2 regions of the Bradyrhizobium sp. WU425 genome follow, and region 2 is predicted to be linked to the other one. Evidence: riboswitches for the same ligand, from Rfam matches in the RefSeq annotation. Region 2 holds a riboswitch; the other holds the start of a gene.
The links. Region 2 has a riboswitch for glycine ahead of gcvT (glycine cleavage system aminomethyltransferase GcvT). Riboswitches for the same ligand answer to the same signal wherever they lie in the genome.
Positions count from the first base shown of each region.

Region 1: another riboswitch for glycine. It lies ahead of BcanWU425_RS32555 (FAD-dependent oxidoreductase); the one in region 2 lies ahead of gcvT (glycine cleavage system aminomethyltransferase GcvT).

Region 1 covers NZ_CP088089.1:6,760,584-6,772,245, forward strand. The annotation lists partial or broken gene BcanWU425_RS32515 (response regulator transcription factor) at 496-690, opposite strand; partial or broken gene BcanWU425_RS32520 (isocitrate lyase/phosphoenolpyruvate mutase family protein) at 1,343-2,108, shown strand; gene BcanWU425_RS32530 (UTRA domain-containing protein) at 2,791-3,324, opposite strand; gene BcanWU425_RS32535 (succinylglutamate desuccinylase/aspartoacylase family protein) at 4,005-5,018, opposite strand; gene BcanWU425_RS32540 (M24 family metallopeptidase) at 5,031-5,426, opposite strand; gene BcanWU425_RS32545 (hypothetical protein) at 5,505-6,311, opposite strand; gene BcanWU425_RS32550 (trans-sulfuration enzyme family protein) at 7,106-8,281, shown strand; glycine riboswitch at 8,335-8,434, shown strand; gene BcanWU425_RS32555 (FAD-dependent oxidoreductase) at 8,569-8,682, shown strand; gene tnpC (IS66 family transposase) at 8,768-10,396, opposite strand; gene tnpB (IS66 family insertion sequence element accessory protein TnpB) at 10,466-10,813, opposite strand; gene tnpA (IS66-like element accessory protein TnpA) at 10,810-11,205, opposite strand; gene BcanWU425_RS37820 (transposase) at 11,528-11,662, shown strand, end outside.
Region 2 covers NZ_CP088089.1:3,132,346-3,144,007, reverse strand. The annotation lists gene BcanWU425_RS14945 (cyclic nucleotide-gated ion channel) at 1-80, opposite strand, end outside; gene alaS (alanine--tRNA ligase) at 85-2,778, opposite strand; glycine riboswitch at 3,001-3,090, shown strand; gene gcvT (glycine cleavage system aminomethyltransferase GcvT) at 3,250-4,398, shown strand; gene gcvH (glycine cleavage system protein GcvH) at 4,410-4,778, shown strand; gene gcvP (aminomethyl-transferring glycine dehydrogenase) at 4,941-7,805, shown strand; gene BcanWU425_RS14920 (hypothetical protein) at 7,939-8,931, opposite strand; gene BcanWU425_RS14915 (hypothetical protein) at 8,941-9,927, opposite strand; gene recA (recombinase RecA) at 10,032-11,120, opposite strand; gene BcanWU425_RS14905 (hypothetical protein) at 11,379-11,546, shown strand.

The DNA of each region.
Region 1 (11,662 bases), 3.6 Mb from region 2:
AGGCTTCCCGCTGCAGGTTCTATCGTCGGCAATCAGCCAATCGTGCTTCCGCTCGATGAGCGCCACATCGTTATAAACCTGAACATCAGCCGTCCTGATTCGACTGCGACGACCCAAGATGAGAGAAGGACGCACCATCGACTGTTCCATCTGGCACACATTTCATTACGCAAGCATAGCGCACAAGTTAAAGAACTAGTCAGTTTCATCTGCATCGGGCTATCTTGAGGTGGAATGCGTTCGCGGGCGTAGCGCCATCTCGTTCGCAGCGATACTCAGAAACACTCAGATTCGCGGCGTCCGCCGCAAACATATTCAGCTTATGATTTGAGCCGCTAGATCATCGCAATCTTCGCATTGGTGGTCCGCGAAAAGGTAGTTCATTAAGCTAGCTGCGGGCGCGCAATTCGCTGCGCATTTCGCCGGAGCAACCCACAGTCGCCCCTTACATTTCGACAGATCTGCGTCAGCGGGAACGGAAGCGCGGCCGTTACTTTAAATAAGACGCAGACGCCGTGCCTTGACGACGCACTGCGTACGGCTGGTCGTTTCCAGCTTTCGCATTGCATTTTTGACATGAAAGTTGACGGTGTTCTCGCTTACTTTCAGGATGACTCCGATGGCCCAGGATGACTTCCCCTCCTCGACCCATAGCAAGCACTGTTTTTCCCGTTCCGACAGCGCAACCTCTTGCACATCCGCCATGAGTTTCTCCTGAAGCCGAGAGGACGTGGATCGAGATCAGCAAATGCCATACCAGTCAGTGGCACCGCAAACTCTCGCGGCAGGACAAGATCTTGGGAGATTGCCGGTTCACTTCTCCGGAGACTGCAATCCAACTGCAGCCCTATGGACGGGATTGCGACATATGTCGAAAACGCAACTGCAGTATTTGAGACAACCGTAGCAGGTCGATATTTGCTGAACATCTGCGTGAGCTAGACATCACCCTTTGGTCAAGCGTTCCTCCCGCAAAGGGTGAATGCTGTGTGAAGGCCGTAGCACCCGGCTCGCGAGCCGAGATCCTTCATTTGCACTAAAGCTTTCCTTCCAACGTGTCGGCTCCGATCCACCCACCACAACAGCCCCGCTGTTCGGCGCCACCCTATGGCGATAATGCAAGCTTTCACGTCCAATCAACTACCAACGCTGGTCATTGATCGGCATCACAACAAAACGGTATGAGCAGTGGGCTTGCGCCAACCGAAGCTCGGCCTCCAGGACTTCTTATGAAGCACCAACCACAATCCGCCCGGCCCAACGCAGGTCATCAGTGCACTCGGCCGTCGCCTGTCGAAATGCTTCGTGCCAGGTCTGCTCGAATGGCGAGCTCTCGTTTCTGATGGAAGCGCATGACGGCCTGGCCGCCACAATCGCTCACCGGTCAGGATCTGGTTTGTCGATTGCTAGCTCGCTCGGCTATCGCGATGCCAATGAAGCTTCATGGACCCAGCTCGTCGAGAGCGTCGAACGAATAGTGGATTCGACCGAGCTACCTGTGGCTCGTTGACGGCGACGGGGGGTTCGGTAATTTCAACAATGAGCGCCTCTTGGCACGCAAACTCCGTCAGGGTGGCTCGCTCGAGGACAGCTGCTTTCCAAGATGAACTCGCTCATTGGAGAGCGGCATACGCTGGCTAATGTCGACGAATTCTCCGGTCGTCTGCGGGCTGTGAAGGATACGGTCGCTGAAAACCTTGTTCTCGTGGTTAGGATCGAAGCGCTGATCGCCGGCCATGGATTGAACGAAGCCGTCTTGCGTGCTCATGCCGATGCCGACGCAATCTTGATTCATTCGCGAAAGAGTACCGCGGACGAGATGCTTCGTTTGTCAGCGAGTGGCGGAACCGGCTACCTGTTGTGATTGTTCCGACGACATACTATTGAACGCCTCGACCTCTCGTGAGGCGGGAATCTCCACGGTCGTCTGGGCCAATCACTCATTGCGAGCTGCGGCAGCTGCAATGCGGCGCGTCTGCGACAGTATCGCAGCGCAGGAGGGCATTGCGGGCATTGAATCCCATATCGCACCGCTCAGCGCATTGTTCGAGCTTCTGGGGTATGACGAATTCGCCGCGGCCGAAAAACAATATCTGCAGCCCAGTTAGTCCATGTCAGCAGGGTTGGCACCTAAAGTTCCTTTCTTCAAAACCGGCCGATGCGCCCCTAAGCCTCTCGTCGGTGTCGCTCCAGTATCAGCCAGCAAGGCCCGCGACCTAACATCCGGGGACAGCTCCGGAACATCGATAAACATCTGCCCCTGACGCTGAAGGAAGCTCACACGGCGGCTGATTCAGGTGTATGCGTTGCTCGCCATTCACACCTACCCCTCAAAATTTCTGGGATGGTCGGACAAGACTCGGCACTTAGCACTGAACAGAGGCGTTCACGATGCTTGCGAGGCGAACGCGGGATGAAGAAGGCGAATGAAATGCCTCTGAAAGCTCCCAAGCATGCTCTCATTCTCGCCGCTGCCAGTTGGCTCTCGACTGCGACCGCTTACGGATCTAAACTCGAAACCGCTAGCCCAAATCCATGGCACTGCCATCCTGCACAACGCGCTACATAACGGGATCTATCAAGATCGCCCCGCTGGCGGTTATCTCCCCCGCGCCAGCGAACCGCGGCCTGTCAATACCGTCATGTGGCGCGGGCCGTCACGCCTCACCGATATCGCGCCGGGCGCCATTGTTGGAGGAGAATTTGTGAGTAATTGAAAGCTTCACCGGATGGGTACCTTGTGGAAGAATTGACGCGCATGAGCTGTGTGGTTAGATGTGCTGCCGCAGCTCACGCATCGCGTTTTGCCATTGTGCGCGAGCTTAACAAAGTACAGATTTTCATCGAGTGCTTGGGCGTGCTAGGAACGAGGCCGTGAAGCATTGACGCGCGGTCCCGCTGCGCGCGAGGCGCGTCCACGCGCTGGAAAATTGACAGAACAGGAAAGACGCTCGAATGGCGCCTGGAGAAGACCATAGACCGATCATCTGCAGTATCCGTACTGAACTTGTAACACCGTCGAAGAATGGGATATCCAGTTGGGACTCCGAATAGTTCTTCGAACTGACCGGTGGCGGGAGCGGCATCAATGATAAGATCAGTATTTGTCACAAGAATGCTGTGACGGCGCAGCGCTTGAGCGACAAATTGCTCAGCAAACTCGTCTACGATCTCACCGTCCACATCTGTAGACAGATAGGTCGAGTCATACAAGAACGGCATATCGTCGATAAATATCGTCTTGCGGACGCACAGCATCGCTTCCCTCGGCGGGCGGAAGGTAAGCATAACCGGGTCTGAAATTCTCTCTGAAAGCAATTTCATTGTCGTCCCTCAAAGGAGGGAGCCGTAAATCTAGCGTGCGCAGAATTCTGGCCTGCTTCTTGACGTTGTGCCCTTCTCCGCAACAGAGATGGGTCACGCCAGCAGCTTGGAGGTCGCGAAGCGCCCGTTTAATCGTGATGAGCTGACTCCGAATTCCTCTCCAAGCATAGCAGTGGACGGAATTGGAGCATCCGGCTGATAAGTCTCATTGGAGATGCGCTTCAGAATCTCCTTGCCTACCGTGATGTGAAGCGATGAGCTGGGACGGAGACGAGAAGGTGCTGTCGACATTTCGTTCCGATCTCCCTCTGGCCGAACGTATTCGCATTCCGATTGCGGCTAGTGGAACTGTCCCTAGCAATCTCGATCGTCAGCGAGGTGCCTTGATTGCGAACACGTAGCCCAGGGCGATGGCATACCTTATGCTTGGCATTTTCTGTCAACGTGCTGCATTGAATTGCGTTACGGCAGCTGGAATTGGGCCTTAGTAGCAATCTCCAGGATACAAAGACGAAATCTTGCTTGGCTTTGAGATGTATGAAATGATGGTCACCGCTTTCCGTTTTTGGTCCCAGCCTGACTTCGGAACCGGCCTTGAACTCTGGCGGATCATGCTCCGTTGAAGCGCATGATAGGGAGTTCGCTGGAGGACAGCGTGGCATGGCCACCGAGCGCGAGTATCAAGCGACATCCTCCATCAACGACATTAGACCAAAAAGCGCATCACCCGTGTGAGCCAAAGTCGGAAAGCGTCGGTAAGCAACGACACCAGAGGCAGGAAACTTCAGTTCGGCCGGTTCGGCAGCAACATCACCTAATGGATAGACCCGTCCCGCCGGCTGGTTCGCCTTGACTTCATCGGCCGGTTTGGCAAATGGCTCGAACAGGCCGTCGCAAGGCGCGTAGATGGAGTTGTGCGGGCTTTGATATTTGAGAATCACGGACGAGCTGGGCTCGATGCGGTCCATAGCCGGAAGAATTTCATAATCGTGCAGAACCCGTCTCAGGCCACGCTCAGCGATCCGCAGCCCACGTTGTGAGAGAGTGGCCCCGAAACCCAGCTCAGTCGTCAGAGCAGGAATTCCGTGTTGCTCAGCAGCGGCGTAGAGAGTTGACCCGGCACCTGCACCCGCGCCATGGGTAATCGCCCCAAATGGTGCGTCAAAGCTTTTCAGAAGCCGCAAAATCGCGGCAGCCTCAGCGTCGTTCCGGCCGGACCGGGCGAGCGCGACCGGCAAATAGTCCAGCGACCGGCCTCCGGAGTGAAGATCAAGGACCACATCCGCCAGAGGAAAAAGTTCTGACGTCACATAGTGGGCGATCATTGCGGTTGGCCCACCATTTGCGTGGCCCGGAAACTCACGATTGAGGTTACCGCCGTCGAGTGGAGAATTCCGGCGACCAGCGCTAACGGCAGGCCAATTCAGAGCAGGAAGGATAATGATTCGACCGCGCAGATTTGCGCTTGAAGACAACTCCCGTGCGAGATTGCGTAGCGCGATTTGGCCCTCGTACTCGTCGCCGTGCGTTCCTGCTGTCAATAGAGCGGTTGGTCCGCTACCGCCGTTGAAACAGAGTATGGGAACAGGTATCCAGCCGTAGGCGGATATGTCGGACGAATATGGGACGCGGGCATAGTCCGCCTGCATTCCAGTTGCCGAAAAATCGATCTTGCTCCACACGCGGCTTTTCATTGTTAACCCTGTTCAGTAAGCGATCTGGCTGTCATCGCTCGGCTCACGCAACGAAATTTTCTTCGCTTGCAGGTCGACGACTAGGGCGGGACCATGCGCGCTTGATATAGATTTTACAGATCGACTGGGCAATCGCTCGGGCGCGATCTCGCTCAGAAATTCAGGACGACTTTCGGTAGCTCGAAAGACTTCTTCGGTCTGATACACGCCGCCCGTCATCTCAAGCTTGCGTTCAAGATGCAGGACCATGTCTTCCAGAATGATCTCGTTCGAGCCGGCCATCAATGATGGCAGTTCCGTTAACGCGTTACCTGAGCCGTGGCCAACACGACGCGCCGCCGTCAGGCGAGACTGGTTGCGCTCCGACCAGAGTTCCTCAAAGGGACGATAGACCATGGCGCCGGTCATCCCAGGCCTTACCTTCTCTGCTAATCGAATTGTCACGCCTCTCACGAACCCGTCAGGTCTTCCTGCTCTGGCGTTGCCTTACTGATCTTTCGCGACCCGATCCAGATCACTGATCTGATCAGCACGGCGTGCGCCTACCCAGATGAAGTTGCCGGGAGCCAATGGAACGTTGTAGTTCGGTTGTTCGTAACTCTTTCCTGCGGGATCAAAGCGAACTGGAAGCCGGTCGACGCTATCGGCCCCCAGCGCGATCATTCGCTGCTTGAGCAATTGGCCGAACTCATATTCATCCATGTCGAGGCGCAGATCGGCCAAACCAGCAAAAAAGCTTGCCGTTGCTATGCGACGGGCCTGACGTTTGGTGGCCAGCTCGTGCTGACTTTTGACGAGCCGCTGCTGCCAGATGAGGTCGGCCTGGTGCGATAGCCTACACTTGCGCTGCGCCGCCCTCAAGTAATCGATCAGTGCGATCGATCCGCGCCCAAACATGTCGGGTCCATAGTCAAATCGAACAGCAGCACCGGCCGAGAGATCATTCAGAAACTCGCCTGCGGCGGATACTGCGACTTCGGTGTAGCCATGATGATACATGGGCTGAACATGGCGGTTCGGCCATGCTTGCGCATTGCGCTCTTCCGAGCTGCTAATGATTATTGCAATCCTGGCGCGATCACGTCGCGCAATCGCTAACAGCGGCCTGGTATCCAGAGTCCAGAATAGCGTTCTGAACCCGGAGTAATAATCACAATTCTGCCATGAGGTCAGAATCACGGCATCGACATTTGCATCTGCTATGTTGGCGCACAGGCGGGCAATGACCTCCGCTTCACCCAGGCAGGTGGAGGCAATGCCATGTTGTTCTCCATCGCTTAATTTCATTTGCATGAGGTCGACTTCGCAGGCGACTGGCCGGTATGAGGGCGGTTCTGCCAAGGTTTGAAGCTGCGGCGGCTAACATCATACGCGATATACTGCTATGTCAGCCGGCTTCCTCAGAGCCGACATACCAGATATACTCGCCCGAAGTGGCGCAGCGAATCTGCCCGACGCAAGCGCCTACCAATCGTTCTAGCGCTGCAGAAGATTCTAAAAAGGGACCCAATGGTTGCAACCAAGGACGCAGATGCGCCCCGGCGGAGGTCAAAAGCATCATATGAAGGCGATGGAGGCATTGGCACAAAAGCGCACATAGGCATGATCGTGATGGATAACGCTCAGACTCTGTCACATGAAGCGCGTGGCATGCTTACCTTACCTGGCGTGGCGCTGTCTCGAATCTCGACACCGGGAAATGGTGCAACTTCGCTTCGGTTGATCTATTGAAGGATGCGTTCTCTGGACTTGACGAAGCGCTGGCTCACATCAACGCAACGCGTCCGTCCTTTGAGTTTCGACCTGAGGACAAATAACTCCGCGACTTGATCGAGATCAATGCCTCGCTCAGAAAAATCGTGAAGGCTTTGTCGCAAGAACGATCATGAGCTACGACTTCCCTGAGCGTGATGCAACGCCTGCTACAGCGAAATAGCTTTGCGGAATCGACTATCGTTAGACTACCCAAATAGCCCTCCAGACCTGCCGCTCGCGGGCAGTTCATACGATGCCGGCCGGCCCTCTTCGGGTGGTACGTATCGCGATAGGTCCGCGCAGAAAAGCAGAAGCGCTTGATATTAGGCCCCATGGACATCAGCTCGAACAACAACGAAACGCTGTGCGTCGCTCCGCCCCCCGCGTCGCTCGAAGGGTTTGCTAGTCTCTCGGTACCGCTTTATCGAGCTTCAACGATTGTTTTCCCAAACGCAGCGGCCTATCGCGCGCGTGCGACACGGTCGCCGGATGGCTATACCTATGGCCTCTCTGGAACTCCAACAACCCGGACGTTGGAGAACCAGCTGGCGGCAATTCATTCCGCAAGCCGATCTATCATCGTGCCGTCGGGGCAGTGCGCGATAACATCCGTTATGCTCGGCCTGGTGAACCATGGCGAGCACTTGTTGATCGCCGACAATGTCTATCCTCCGGTGAAGCTATTCGCGCGGACAATCCTTCAGTCCTTTGGAGTCGATACAGAGTACTTTGATCCGACTCGTCTCGCCGACCTCGACGCCAAGTTCCGACCTGGCGCAACCAAGCTAGTTTGGGTTGAGTCGCCGGGCTCAACCACGATGGAAATCTGCGATATCCCGGCCATCGCAGCGAGGTGCAGAAGATCTGGCGCGCTTCTGGGATGCGACAATACATGGGCGACTGGTTTGCTGTGTAGACCTCTAAGCCTGGGCGTGGATATCGTGGCCGAGGCGCTTACTAAATATGCAGGTGGTCACTCCGACCTCCTTCTCGGTGCGATCATTCTTGATGATCTTGATCTGTATGCGCGTTTTCGGAGCACTTTGGGCGCTCTGGGGGTGGGCACATCCCCCGATGATTGCTCGCAGGCGTTACGGGGCATCCAAACGATGGCTCTTCGGATAAGGCACGCGGGCGCACTTGGCGAGCTATTCGCGCATCGCTTGGAAAGGTCAGGTCTTAAGGTCTTGCATCCATCTCTTCCTTCGTTCTCTGGGCATGCCTTATGGCAGCGTGACTTCGCGGGCTGCTCCGGTGTTTTTAGTCTTCTACTGCAGGGCGTCGATGTCGGCAAAGTTGACCGTGCTCTCGACCAGTTGAGGACGTTTGTCATCGGTGCTTCTTGGGGAGGAACGCGAAGCATTGTCGCCCCCATGACTGTCGCAGGCGAGCGGCAGGCAATGCCCTCGGAATTGCACCGAAGCTATATCCGACTGAGCCTTGGTCTGGAAAGCGCTGAAGAACTTTGGCGCGATCTTGAAAGAATGTCGGATGTTCTCTTGGGCTGATGTGCAACTGCACGTAACCCACGCTTAACGTTCGAGATATCGACGGGGCAATCTCAGGAACAGCGGGAGAGTTCGTTTCTGCTTCAAGGCTGAAACGGCGCCGACGGAGCAATCGCCCCGGAAACGCTTAGACAAAAGTACCGCTTTTCGGGGTTTAGCTCTGAAAAGCAGGACGGCAGTTCTGCGCCGATGGTGAAAGTCGTAGCCCTAGTGAGTGGGTGCGATGAAGCCCATAGGCCAATGACAGAGGGGGGCAAATCACCCGCCGTGGGCGGGAAGTAACACCTATGACCACACCCGATACATCTTGCGTTTCCGTAATCGGCGCTGGAATTACCGGCATCACAACGGCCTATCACCTCGCCAGGCGTGGCTGCCGGGCGACAGTCTTCGGCCGCTAGCCCTTGCAGTCGAGCTTTTGGAGACGCGCATGTGAGCGATGCCTTGTAAGCATCCGGCGAAGACCGCGCGCGGGTCATTTTCGGCTCAGGCGGCTTGATCAACGTTCCGGATAGCAGAGCGCCAATTCCATGGCAGCAGTTCGTCGAGCCTTTGGACGGGATGCTCTGCGATGCGCGCCAGAACGTCGGCGAGCCAGGCTTGCGGATCGACATCGTTCATCTTGGCGGTGACGATTAGGCTGTACATCACCGCCGCCCGCTCGCCGCCGCGATCCGAGCCGCAGAACAACCACGACTTGCGACCTAAAGCGATGCCGCGCACGCCACGCTCCGCCGCATTGTTGGACATGCAGATGCGGCCGTCGTCGAGGAAGCGTGTGAACGCGGTCCAGCGCTTGAGCATGTAGTCCATTGCTTTGGCGATGTCGTTGCGACGTGAGAGCTTGGCGCGTTGCTCGCGCATCCAGGCTTCTAAATCGGCGATCAGCGGCGCGCTCAGTTCCTGGCGGACGACCCGGCGCCGTTCGGGCGTCTCGCCGTTGATGCCTCGCTCGATCTCGAACAGGGCGTCTATCCGGCGGACTGTTTCCAGCGCCAGCGGCGAGATCACTGCCGGCTTCTTGCCCTGAGCCTTGCGACGCGCATTCTCGGCCAGATCAGCCATCACGAAGAACGGCCGCCGGGCATGGACCCAGCACGCGGCTTCCAGGATCGGACCTGCGTTGCGGCCCGGTTCGTAAAGCCTGCCATAGCCCCCATAGGCATCGGCCTGGAAGATTCCGCTGTAGTTGGCCAAGTGAGCCTGGGGATGCTCGCCGGCCCGATCGCGCGAGTAATAGAACACCGCCCCCGGCGGGGCCGGCCCTCCAAAGGGCTTGTCGTCGCGCACATAGACCCAGATCCGGCCGGTGTCGGTCTTGCCTTTGGCCAGGACCGGGACCGTGGTGTCGTCCCCGTGCAATCGCTCGGCGCTCAGCACATAGGCCTCGAGGCGCTTGAACAAGGGTGCCAGCGCCGCGGTGCAGCCGCCGACCTGGTCGGCCAGGGTCGACAGACTGATCGGCACACCCTCCTTGGCATAGCGCTCCGCTTGCCGGTTCAGCGGCTGATGTTGACCAAACTTCTCGAACAGCACCATCGCCAGCAGGCTTGGCCCCGCCCAGCCGCGGGCAAGCACATGGAACGGCGCCGGAGCCTGGCTGATCTTCTCGCAATCACGGCAAGTAAACTTCTCGCGGACGTGCTGGATCACTTTCCAGGATTTCGGGATCACCTCCAGCGTCTCGGTGATGTCCTCGCCGAGCTTGGACAGCCGCGCGCCGCCACAGCAGGCGCACGCCACAGGTCCCGGCACTATCACCCGCTCGCGAGGCAGATGCTCCGGGAACGGCTGGCGTGACGGCCGCTTGCGCGTGAACGACGCCACCTTCGTGGTTTTGGCCGCGGCCATTTCGGCGGTGAGTTCGTCCTCCGTCGCCGAACTCTCCAGCTCCTCCAACGTCAGTTCAAGCTGATCCAATAGCCGCGCGGTACGCTCCGAGCGCGGACCATGGCGGTCGCGGTTAAGTTTCTCGATTTGCAGCTTCAGATGGGCGATCAACGCCTGGTCGTCGGACTGCCGGGCACGGGCGGCCGCAGCCTCCGCCCGTGCAACGATCAATGCCGCTTGCAGCGTTTCGACGTCGTCTGGCAGCGATTCAAGGTCGTCACCCATGGCCCCGATGGAATCACAAAAGAGGCGATTTGAGGCCTCTTTTCTTCCGCACCTCAGAACTTTTTGAGCCTATCCTGCGCTCTGTGGCCGCCACGTGTGCTGCGGATTGCGCCAGTCGATCGCCTCCAGCAGATAACTCATCTGCGCCGCGCTCAGCCCCACCACACCGCCAACCGTCGCCGGCCAGACAAAACGGCCACGGTCCAACCGCTTCGCGTAGAGCGACAGTCCAACTCCATCGTGCCACAAGGCCTTGATCAGCGAACCGCCGCGTCCGCGGAACACGAAGACATCTCCGGCGAACGGATCACGACCAAGGCTTTCCTGCACCAATAATGACAAACCCTGCATGCCCTTGCGCATGTCGGTGTGGCCGGTCGCAATCCAGATCCGGGCGTTCGAAGAGATCGGTATCATCGAAGCTCCAGAACCTGCAGCACCCGCGCCAGCGCCGCCGCATCGACGCTGGCGTCGACAATCACTCGACGATCCCTGCCGACTACGATCACCATCTGCCCACTCGGCGGTGTGGCAGCAACCGCCGGCTCGACCTCAGCGGCCAGGATGACCCGCGCAAAGCCAGATTGTTCGCTTTGAGGGCTGATCGGCTCGGGCCCGAACGCGCGACGCCATGTCATCAGCAACGAACGTGATATGCCATGGCGCCGTGCCGTCGACGATATAGCACGCGGCTCTTCAAAGCTCTCGCTCACGATCCGCAGCTTCTCGTCATCCGACCAGCGCCGACGACGACCAGTCTCGACCACCTCAAGCCGTTCAAGCTGAGTACTGCGCTTATGGCTGTCCATAAGGACTGTTACGCACCAATTGGACTAACCCAACAAGGCGGCCCTCACCGGAGGGAAACGATGCCTTCGACACGACGCCGGTGAAGTCGGACCGCAACGACGCGCGCAACATCGCGCAGCTGATGCGGCTAGCCTGATTACGGCCGGTGCACTGCAAGTTATCGACGCGCAGGAAGTGCGTATTCCTCCGGGGTGGGCCGCCTTGTTGAGTTGCAGGTATCCGACGAGGATCTAGCTTTAAGGCTAGCCTTAAGGTCGGTAGATGCGGGTAGAGGTCCTGGGCGGGGTTGAGCGTCGTCGTCGCTGGTCTCGCGACGATAAGATGCGGATCATCGAAGAGACGCTGGCGCCCGGCGCGGTTGTGACGGAGATCGCGCGGCGGCACGGCATTTCGACGAGTTTGGTGTTCACGTGGCGGCGGCGGGCGCGCCTGGCGAGTGTCGTTTCGGCGGGACCG
Region 2 (11,662 bases):
GGATCATGCTCCAGCAATTCGTAGAGGCGATCCCTCAGATTGGGATCGCGAAGCCCAATTCCTCGCGGAACGGGGCGCACCTGCCTACGCGCCGGCCGATTTTTGTTCAGCCATGGCTTTTTCGATCGCCGTGAGCGCCGCGGCCGCATTGGCGCCATCAGGGCCGCCGGCCTGCGCCATGTCGGGCCGCCCGCCGCCGCCCTTGCCGCCGAGCGCTTCGGAGGCGACCTTCACCAGATTGACTGCATTGAAACGCGAAGTGAGGTCCGCGGTGACGCCGACCACGACGCCGGCCTTGCCATCCTCGGTGACGCCGACGATAGCGACGACGCCGGAGCCGATCTGCTTCTTGCCGTCGTCGGCAAGGCTCTTGAGATCCTTCATCTCGATGCCCTCGACCGCGCGCGCCATCAGCTTGACGTCGCCGACTTCGCGCACACCTGAGGCCGCGCCGTTGCTCGAAGCTGCACCGCCGCCCATCGCCAGCTTCTTGCGGGCGTCGGAGAGTTCGCGCTCGAGCTTCTTGCGCTCCTCCATCAGAGCGGCAATGCGCGCCGGGACGTCGTCGATCGAGGTGCGCAGCTCGTGGGCCGCGGTCTTCGCCAGCGCCATGGTGTCGTTGGCGTGTTTTCGCGCGTAGTTGCCGGTTAAAGCCTCGATGCGGCGCACGCCGGAGGCGACCGCGCTCTCGCCCGTCAGCGTGATCAGCCCGATGTCGCCGGTCCGCCTGACATGCGTGCCGCCGCAAAGTTCGACCGACCAGCCGAGTGCGTTGGCGCCGCGCTCGCGCGCGGTCCGGCCCATCGAGACGACGCGAACCTCGTCGCCATATTTCTCGCCGAACAGGGCGCGTGCGCCGGCCTCACGGGCCTCGTCCACGCCCATGACGCGGGTCGAGACTTCGTCATTCTCCAGCACCACCTCGTTGGCGATGTCCTCGACGCGCGCGAGCTCTTCCGCCGTGATCGGCTTCGGATGCACGAAGTCGAAACGCAGCCGATCCGGCGCGACCATCGAGCCGCGCTGGGCGATGTGGTCGCCGAGCACCTGGCGCAGCGCCTCGTGGATGAGATGGGTCGCCGAATGATGCGCGCGGATCGAAAAACGCCTGCCGTGATCCACTTCGAGCTGCAGCGCGGTGCCGAGCTTCAGCTCGCCGCTCTCCAATGTGCCGACGTGAACGAAGAAATCACCGAGCTTCTTCTGGGTGTCGGTGACGCGGAACTTGATGCCGCCCTCGCCGGTCAATACGCCGGTGTCGCCGACCTGGCCGCCGGACTCCGCGTAGAACGGCGTCTGGTTCAGCACGATCGCGCCCGTCTCGCCGGCCTTGAGGCTCGTGGCTTCCTTGCCGTCCTTGACCAGCGCAGTCACCACGCCTTCAGCGCTCTCGGTCTCGTAACCCAGGAATTCGGTTGCGCCCAGCTTCTCACGCAGCGGGAACCAGATCGCCTCGGAAGCCGCTTCGCCCGACCCCTTCCAGGACTCGCGCGCCTTGGCCTTCTGACGCTCCATCGCGTCGGTGAAGGAAGCCTGGTCGACGCTGATGCCGCGCGACTTCAGCGCGTCCTGCGTCAAATCGAGCGGGAAGCCGTAAGTGTCGTACAGCGTGAAGGCGACGTCGCCGTCGAACATGTCGCCCTTCTTCAAGGACGCGCTCTTCTCGTCGAGAATGGCGAGGCCGCGCGTCAGCGTCTTGCGGAAGCGGGTTTCTTCCAGCCGCAGCGTTTCCTCGATCAAATTTTCCGCGCGCATCAGATCCGGATAGGCCTGGCCCATCTCGCGCACCAGCGCCCAGACCAGGCGATGCATCAGCGGTTCTTGCGCACCGAGCAGCTGCGCATGGCGCATCGCGCGGCGCATGATCCGGCGCAGCACATAGCCGCGGCCCTCGTTCGAGGGCAGCACGCCGTCGGCGACGAGGAAGGCCGACGAACGCAGATGGTCGGCGATGACGCGGAACGAGGCCACGGTCTTCTCGTCCGGTCCGCTTCCGAGCGCCGACGCCGTCGCGTCGATCAAATGACGGAACAGGTCGGTCTCGAACACGCTGTCGACGCCCTGCATGATGCAGGCCATGCGCTCCAGCCCCATGCCGGTGTCGATCGAGGGACGCGGCAGCGCCACGCGCTCCTCCTTCGTCACCTGCTCGTACTGCATGAAGACGAGATTCCAGAATTCGAGGAAGCGATCGCCATCCTCCTCAGGCGAGCCCGGAGGCCCGCCCCAGATGTGCTCGCCGCGATCGATGAAGATCTCCGAGCACGGCCCGCACGGGCCGGTGTCGCCCATCGCCCAGAAATTGTCCGAGGTCGGGATGCGGATGATGCGGTCCTCGGAGAAGCCCGCGATCTTCTTCCACAGCCCGGCCGCCTCGTCGTCGGTGTGGTAGACCGTGACGAGCAGCTTGTCTTTCTTGAGCCCGAACTCCTTCGTGATCAGCGTCCAGGCCAGCTCGATCGCGCGCTCCTTGAAATAGTCGCCGAAGGAGAAGTTGCCGAGCATCTCGAAGAAGGTGAGATGGCGCGCGGTGTAGCCGACATTGTCGAGGTCATTGTGCTTGCCGCCGGCGCGCACGCATTTCTGCGAGGTGGTGGCGCGCTGATAGGGCCGCTTCTCGACGCCGGTGAAGACGTTCTTGAACTGCACCATGCCGGCATTGGTGAACATCAACGTCGGATCGTTGCGCGGCACCAATGGCGAGGACGACACGATCTCGTGGCCGTTCTCGGCAAAGAAATTCAGAAAGGTCGACCTGATCTCGTTGACGCCGCTCATGTTCATCCAATCGGGTGTGCTTGCACCCGCCTTCCAGCCATCCAAACCGCAAGTTTGGGCTGATATCTGCGGGCCAATGCGCTTTTAGACAAGGCCAGCTTGGCTGTCCAGAAACTGTGCAGCCAGATCAAGGCGTTGCCGCAGTCGCGTAATCCGTTGGAAAGCCGCCGATGCCGCGTTGACAGGCTTGGCCGGCCTGTGGTCTTTACCTATCTGTATCGTACGGCCACGTCGGGAGAGACCGGCACTGGTAGCCGGCGCCGAAGGAGCAACCGCCCCGGAAACTCTCAGGCAAAAGGACCGCGTGGCTTTGACAGCATCTGGAAAGAGGCGCCGACGGGCCAAGACCTTTTAAAGGGTAGGTTCGGACAGCGTCCGCCGACGGGATAATACTCTCAGGCACAGCGACAGATGGGGCTTCGACTGGTGTCCACGGGAAATCGTTCCCGGGGAACCGCCGAGGGCCCCCCGATGCTTGCGCGCGACGACAAAGACTCCCTGAAACGCACCCCCCTTTACGACCGGCATGTCTCGCTCGGCGGCAAGATGGTGCCGTTCGCGGGCTATGACATGCCCGTGCAATATCCGGCCGGAGTCCTGAAGGAACACCTTCATACCCGCAACGCAGCCGGCCTGTTCGATGTCTCCCACATGGGCCAGATCGCACTCAGGCCGAAATCCGGCAAGGTCGAGGACGCCGCCCGCGCGCTGGAAGGACTGGTGCCGCAGGATATCTTGGCGATCGCGCCGGGCCGGCAGCGCTACGCCCAGTTCACCAATGCCGAGGGCGGGATTCTGGACGATCTGATGGTCGCCAATTTCGGCGATCACCTCTTCCTGGTCGTCAACGCCGCCTGCAAGGCCGAGGACGAGGCGCATCTGCGCGCGAATCTCTCGGACGACTGCATGATCGATTCGCTTGCCGACCGCGCGCTGATCGCGCTGCAGGGGCCGAAGGCGGAATCGGCGCTGACGAAATTGTGTGCAGAAGCACCCGCCATGAAATTCATGGATTCCGGTCCGCACAAGGTCGCCGGCCTCGACTGCTTCGTCTCGCGCTCCGGCTATACCGGCGAGGACGGCTTCGAGATTTCGGTTCCTGCCGGCGATGCCGAACGGCTCGCCAAGGCCCTGCTGGACAATCCTGACGTCATGCCGATCGGGCTCGGCGCCCGTGACAGCCTGCGGCTCGAGGCCGGGCTTTGTCTTTACGGCCACGACATCGACACCGCGACCACGCCGGTCGAGGCCGCACTGGAATGGTCGGTGCAGAAGAGCCGCCGCACCGGCGGCGCGCGTGCCGGGGGCTTCCCCGGCGCGGCAAAGATTCTCGCCCATTTCGACCATGGCGCATCCCGCCGCCGCGTCGGCCTGCGCACCGAGGGCCGCGCGCCGGTGCGCGAAGGCGCGCTGCTGTTTGCGGATGCGACCTCCGCCGAGCCGATCGGAAAGGTCACCTCGGGCGGTTTCAGCCCGAGCCTGAATGCGCCGGTCGCGATGGGCTATGTGCCCACCGCATCGAGCGCGATCGACACAAAACTCTTCGCCGAGGTGCGCGGCCAACGCCTGGCCGTGCAAATCGCCGCCATGCCCTTCGTGAAAAACACCTACAAACGCTGAGGACCGAGAAAATGACCACGACGCTGTACACCTCCGACCACGAATGGCTCGCGATCGACGGCGATGTCGCCACCGTCGGCATCACCGACTACGCGCAATCGCAGCTTGGCGACGTCGTGTTCGTCGAATTGCCCAAGCTCGGCCGCACGCTGAAGAAGGCCGAATCCGCCGCGGTCGTGGAATCGGTGAAGGCCGCATCGGACGTCTACGCGCCGGTGACGGGCGAAGTGCTCGAGACCAACGCCGCGCTCGCCGCCGAGCCCGCACTGGTGAACTCGGATGCGCAAGGCGCGGCCTGGTTCTTCAAGATCAAGATTGCCGACAAGAGCGAGCTCGGCGGTCTGATGGACGAAGCCGCCTACAAGGCCCACACGGCGTGAGATGATGCGAACTCTGACCTCATATTCGGTGTCATCGTCCGCGAAGGCGGACGATCCAGTACGCCGCGGCCAATCGGCCCTAGCCGAAGCGGCTGCGTTTACTGGATGCCCCGCCTTCGCGGGGCATGACGGCGACAAGAACATCTGAAGCGAGGACCCATGATGACCGCGCACCGCAAATCCAACGGCGACACCACCAGCTTCGTTCGCCGCCACATCGGCCCCTCCGCGCGCGACGTCACCGCGATGCTCGAGGCCGTCGGCGCGAACAGCGTCGATACGCTGATGGCGCAGACGCTGCCGGCCTCGATCCGGCAGGCCGCCCCACTCGATCTCGGCAAGCCCTTGAGCGAGACCGAAGCGATCGCGCATATGGCCGAACTCGCCGCCCAGAACCAGGTCTTCACCTCGCTGATCGGCCAAGGCTATTCCGGCACGATCCTGCCCGCGGTGATCCAGCGCAACATCTTGGAGAGTCCGGCCTGGTACACCGCCTACACGCCCTACCAGCCCGAGATCAGCCAGGGCCGGCTGGAGGCGCTGCTCAACTTCCAGACCATGATCTGCGATCTTACCGGGCTCGACGTCGCCAACGCCTCACTGCTCGACGAGGCCACCGCGGCCGCCGAAGCGATGGCGCTCGCGGAGCGGCACTCACGGGTCGAAGCAAAGGCCTTCTTCGTCGACAAGGACGTGCATCCGCAGACGCTCGCCGTGATGCGCACCCGCGCGGAGCCGCTGGGCTGGACCCTGGTCGTGGGCGATCCCCTCACCGATCTCGACAAGACCGACGTGCTTGGTGCACTGCTGCAATATCCGGGCAGTTCAGGCGCTGTGCGCGACCTCAGGCCCGCGATCGCCAGCCTGAAGGCCAAGGGCGCACTCGCGATCATCGCCGCCGATCTGCTGGCGCTGACACTGCTCGCCTCGCCCGGCGAGCTCGGCGCGGACATCGCCATCGGCTCGGCGCAACGTTTTGGCGTGCCGATGGGTTATGGCGGGCCGCACGCGGCCTATATGGCGGTGCGCGATGCGCTGAAGCGCTCGCTGCCCGGCCGCATCGTCGGCCTCTCCGTGGATTCGCGCGGAATGCCGGCCTACCGTCTCGCGCTGCAGACCCGCGAGCAGCACATCCGCCGCGAGAAGGCGACCTCCAACATCTGCACCGCGCAGGTGCTGCTCGCCGTGATCGCCTCGATGTATGCAGTCTATCACGGCCCCGAAGGCCTTTCGCAGATCGCGCGCAATGTGCACCGCCGCGCCGCGGTGCTGGCGGCCGGCCTGCGCAAGCTCGGCTTTGCGCTCCAGTCCGACAGCTTCTTCGACACGCTCAGCGTGGATGCAGGGGCGAAGCGTACCGAAATCGTGGCGCGCGCGGCGGCCGAGAAGATCAATCTCGGCGCTGGCGAAACTGCATTGCGGATCGCGCTCGACGAGACCACCACGCCCGCAACGGTGGAAGCAGTCTGGCGCGCCTTCGGCGGGCAGCTTGCATACGCCGAGATCGACGCCACCACGCGCGAGGCGCTGCCGGAGACGCTCAAGCGTGCGACCTCTTTCCTCACCCACCCCGTCTTCCACGCGCATCGCTCGGAAACCGAGATGCTGCGCTACATGCGCAAGCTCAGCGACCGCGACCTCGCGCTCGACCGCGCGATGATCCCGCTCGGCTCGTGCACCATGAAGCTGAACGCGACCACCGAGATGATGCCGCTGACCTGGCCGGAATTCGGCAGCCTGCATCCGTTCGCCCCGCCTGAGCAGGCGAAGGGCTACTACGCGCTGTTCGCGCGGCTGGAAAAATGGCTGTGCGACATCACCGGCTATGACGCGATCTCGCTGCAGCCGAACTCGGGCGCGCAAGGCGAATATGCTGGGCTGCTCGCGATCCGCGGCTATCACGCGGCGCGCGGCGAGACGCACCGCAAGATCTGCCTGATCCCCTCCTCCGCCCACGGCACCAACCCGGCTTCGGCCGCGATGGTCGGCATGGACGTGGTGGTGGTCGCCTGCGAGAAGAACGGCGACGTCGACGTCAACGATCTCCGCGCCAAGGCCGAGAAGCATTCGAACGACCTCGCCGCCGTCATGATCACCTATCCCTCGACGCATGGCGTGTTCGAGGAGCACATCCGCGAGATCTGCGACATCGTGCATGGCCATGGCGGTCAGGTCTATCTCGACGGCGCCAACCTCAACGCGCAGGTCGGCCTTAGCAGGCCCGGCGATTACGGCGCCGATGTCAGCCATCTCAACCTGCACAAGACCTTCTGCATCCCGCATGGCGGCGGCGGCCCGGGCATGGGCCCGATCGGCGTCAAGGCGCACCTCGCACCGTTCCTCCCGGGCCATCCCGCGACAGATGGGAAAGCGCCTGTGGGACCGGTCTCGGCCGCGCCGTTCGGCTCGGCTTCGATCCTGACCATCTCCTACATCTACATTCTGATGATGGGCGGCGAAGGCCTCAAGCGCGCCACCGAGATCGCGATCCTCAACGCCAACTACGTGGCTGCAAGGCTCGATGCGCACTTCCCGGTGCTCTACAAGAACGAGAAAGGCCGCGTCGCGCATGAGTGCATCGTCGACCCCCGCGCGCTGAAGACGACCTCAGGCGTCACCGTCGACGACATTGCCAAGCGCCTGATCGATTACGGCTTCCACGCGCCGACCATGAGCTTCCCGGTGCCGGGCACGCTGATGATCGAGCCGACCGAATCGGAATCCAGGGCGGAGCTCGATCGTTTCTGCGATGCCATGATCGCGATCCGGAAGGAAATCGCCGAGGTCGAGGCCGGCCGCTTCAAGATCGAGGCGTCGCCGCTCCGCCACGCCCCGCACACCGTGCACGACATCGCGGATGACGACTGGAAGCGCGCCTACACCCGCGCCGAGGGCTGCTTCCCCGCGGGCACCTCGCGCACCGACAAATACTGGAGCCCGGTCGGGCGCGTCGACAACGTCTATGGCGACCGCAACCTGGTGTGCTCCTGCCCGCCGGTGAGCGATTACGCGGAGGCGGCGGAGTAACCGTTTTGTAGGGTGGGTTAGCCACCGGCTGCGCGAAGCGCAGTCGCTAGCGTAACCCACCACTTCTGTCTCTGGCGAAATGGAAGAGGTGGGCTACACTTCGCTAACCCACCCTCCGGCACGGAACACGCATTTAGGGCGCAACCAACGAGCGGGTCTCGGGGTCCCACCGCCAGAGTCGCTCGTTGGTCAGGTGAGTGCCGCCCCACCAGCGATCAATCCGGTTGTGCCGGCGAAAATCCTGGTCGCCTCCCAACACCGCCTTTCCGAACTCGGTCAGCGTCAATTGCGACCGCTCATACCGATCGAACTGACTTGAATCGTCGTGCATCTCTAGCGAAAACGGACCTTGATCCAGTCCCGACACGGCCGGCCTCTCGCACCGCGCAAGGCCGTCAAGCAGCGCTCCAACTTCCCAATAACCATACACATCCAGCCCGTTGCACTTCTGATGGCCCGGAAAGACATCGAAAGGCTGCATGCCGCCTCGCGCGATGAGCTGGAGTATCCGCGCTTCCGTGGCTCCAAGGCCTGAGGCGGGACGCGGAAGTTCGTTGAGCAGAGCCCTCACGTGAGGGGCGAGTTGTGGCAAACAGCTCAAATTGGTCTTGAAGAGATCCCTCCAACTTTGCGGGGTCGGCGCGCGATAGGCCCGCCATGCACGCTTGGCCAATTTGAGTTGACGAGGTGTGATCGCAACAGCCGGCGGGTAGAGTTCGCTTCGCGGTGGGTCGACATCCCTGACACCCAAGAACAGGGAGCGCACGACAAAGTCGGGATTTGCATCGTGTTGGCGGCCCCAATGATCGAGCAGCCAGAGCAGGATCAATTGCGCATTTGGCTCCGGCCCTCGCCAAAACTCGACCGTGTCATATTCCGCGAGCAGTTCAATCAGTCCTCGATCCTTCACGCCTGATTCCTCGAGACGCCAGGACGGCGTATCGTCGAGCCAGTGAAGCCCGCGGGGCTGTGTCGTACGCGGCGCAAAGAATGCGTCCAGCTCTGCATCGGCTGGCAACGGTCCCCAGACCAGCCGGCGCTCGATGGCAATCACGAGGTCGGCAAGGCCCGCCTGTTGAATAGCGCCGGCGATGGACGAGTCGGTCGTGACAATGAGCCGCGTCATGCCGTGGCCTCAAGGCTTCGTCAAAACATTACCGTAACGCCACAGCCGATCATTGGTCAGGTGCGTGCCGCCCCACCAGCGGTCGATCGGATTGTGGCGACTGAAATCTTCCTGATGGGCCAGGACGGCCCTGCCGAACTCGGTCAACGACAACCGGCTGCGGAGATAGACCTCGTGCCGAGCTCTTAAATTTTCGCGATCGATCGTGCGCAGTTCGTCGCCCAACCCGGCCACTACGGGCTTGGGGCCGAGCGCGAGCCCCTCGAGCAACGAACCCAACTCAAATTCTCCGAACACATATGTGCGCCGTTGCGAGCGCAGGTGAAACAACGCATTCGTGTTTGCAAACCCTCTAGCAAGGAGCTCCAGAAATCGCATCTCGGTCGCACCGAGACCCGTGAAAGGCGACGGCAGTTCTGCCAAGAGATCGAGCAAGGCCGGGCGCAGCATCAGCAATGCACTGAGATCCTGGTGTAGGAGATCGACGCACGCCTCAGGGGTCGTCGCGCGGTAGGCCGACCACGCCAACCGGGCAGTCTCGAACTCTCGAGCCGTGATACGCACGACTTGAATGTGCGGCTCGGACGCAGCGAGATCCTCACCGCGTTCTGTGGTCAGCTCGGATGCCACAAGTCGAAGTTTAAGCTTTCGCACCAGCGAGGAGCAGGAGCTGAGGTGGTCCAGCAGCCAGACGAGCTGCAATTGATCCCGGGGAGCTGGGTCGAACCAAAGTTCAACCACGTCATATTGCTCGCAGAAGTTCGCAAGGGACAAGTCTTTGCGGGCCTTGATGTCCTTGGGCCACCGGATGCCCCAGTCGGACCAATGATCACCCGGCCCGAGATTCGCCGAACGCGCGGCGAAAAAGGCTGCGAGCTTCTCGGGCGAGGGCAGCGGTCCCCACTCAAAGTGAAACGAGGATGAGATGACAAGCTCCGCCAAGCCCGATCGGGCGAGCCCGCTTCCGGACGAACTGGTCAAGATCAACCGCTTCATCGCGCCCCCCGAGCACGACCAATCCCAAACGAAACAGGCGCCGAAGACGTCGGCAACTCAACGTCCTCAGCGCCCGCTCCTCGCGAAAACTTTACTGTTGAAGCTTACTCGTCCGCCGGCTCCTCGCCGTCGGCGTCACGCTCGGGGCTGCCGGCGAGAATCTGCTCGGCGATCAGGCCGGAGTTCTGGCGGATCGAGGTCTCGATCTTGGCGGTGATGTCGGGGTTGGCCTTCAGGAACGCTTTCGAATTCTCGCGGCCCTGGCCAAGACGCTGGCTGTCGTAGGAGAACCAGGCGCCGGATTTTTCGACGATGCCGGCTTTGACGCCGAGATCGAGGATCTCGCCCATCTTGGAGACGCCCTCGCCGTACATGATGTCGAACTCGACCTGCTTGAACGGCGGCGCCAGCTTGTTCTTGACGACCTTGACGCGCGTGGTGTTGCCGACCACTTCGTCACGCTCCTTGATCGCGCCGATGCGGCGGATGTCGAGGCGGACGGAAGCATAGAATTTCAGCGCGTTGCCGCCGGTGGTGGTTTCCGGCGAGCCGTACATCACGCCGATCTTCATGCGGATCTGGTTGATGAAGATCACCATCGTATTGGACTTGTTGATGGACGCCGTCAGCTTGCGCAGCGCCTGGCTCATCAGACGCGCCTGCAGACCCGGCAGCGCATCGCCCATCTCGCCCTCGAGCTCGGCCTTCGGCACCAGCGCCGCGACCGAATCGATCACCAGCACGTCGACCGCGCCGGAGCGCACCAGCGTGTCGCAGATTTCCAGCGCCTGCTCGCCGGTGTCCGGCTGGGAGATCAGGAGCTCGTCGATATTGACGCCCAGCTTGCGCGCATAGACCGGGTCGAGCGCGTGCTCGGCGTCGATGAAGGCGCAGATGCCGCCCTTCTTCTGCCCTTCCGCCACCGTGTGCAGCGCCAGCGTGGTCTTGCCCGAGGATTCCGGCCCGTAGATCTCCACGACGCGCCCCTTCGGCAGGCCGCCGATCCCGAGCGCGATATCAAGCCCCAACGAGCCCGAAGAGACCGCCTCGACATCCATCGAACGGTCGTTCTTGCCAAGCTTCATCACCGAGCCCTTGCCGAACTGACGCTCGATCTGGGAGAGCGCGGCGGCGAGAGCTTTACTCTTGTCCATGGAGGATCCTTCGACGATACGCAGGGCAGTGGTGGACATCGGGTCGTGCTCCTTATGACGAGGATTCGCGTGAGGGACAAACGATTGGCGAGGTGGCGCGGCGATAAAAACAATGTACCCTATTTGTTCTAGGTTCGCAATATGTTCTTTTGCGATTTTGGCTGCCTGACGCGCATCAAAGACGGATGCGCTGTGCGCCGTCAGAATTCCGCAATCGTCCGGCACCGAACCTTTCGCGGTCTGCGGCCTTCTCCTGGATAGCTCTTGGACGAGACCGCAACTCTGGGGACTTCAGTCATGACGAACAACACGCATCACGATACGACCCGGCGCACTCCGCTGCTGGAGGCGGCGCGGGAGGAGCTGAGCAAGTTCGAGCGTAAGGAAAACGAGTTCCGCAAGAAAGACCGCGAAGAGCGTGCCGCCGAACTCCGCTTGCCGCTGGACGCGATCAAGGTTCATTAGGCCGCTGGGACTGCGCTGGCGACGGTGCCGGAGCGGCCGCCCGTTGATCTCAGGGAATCGGCACGGGAATCGGGATTCGGATGGCCGTGAAAGGCGAATCTGAGCCGATATGGTAT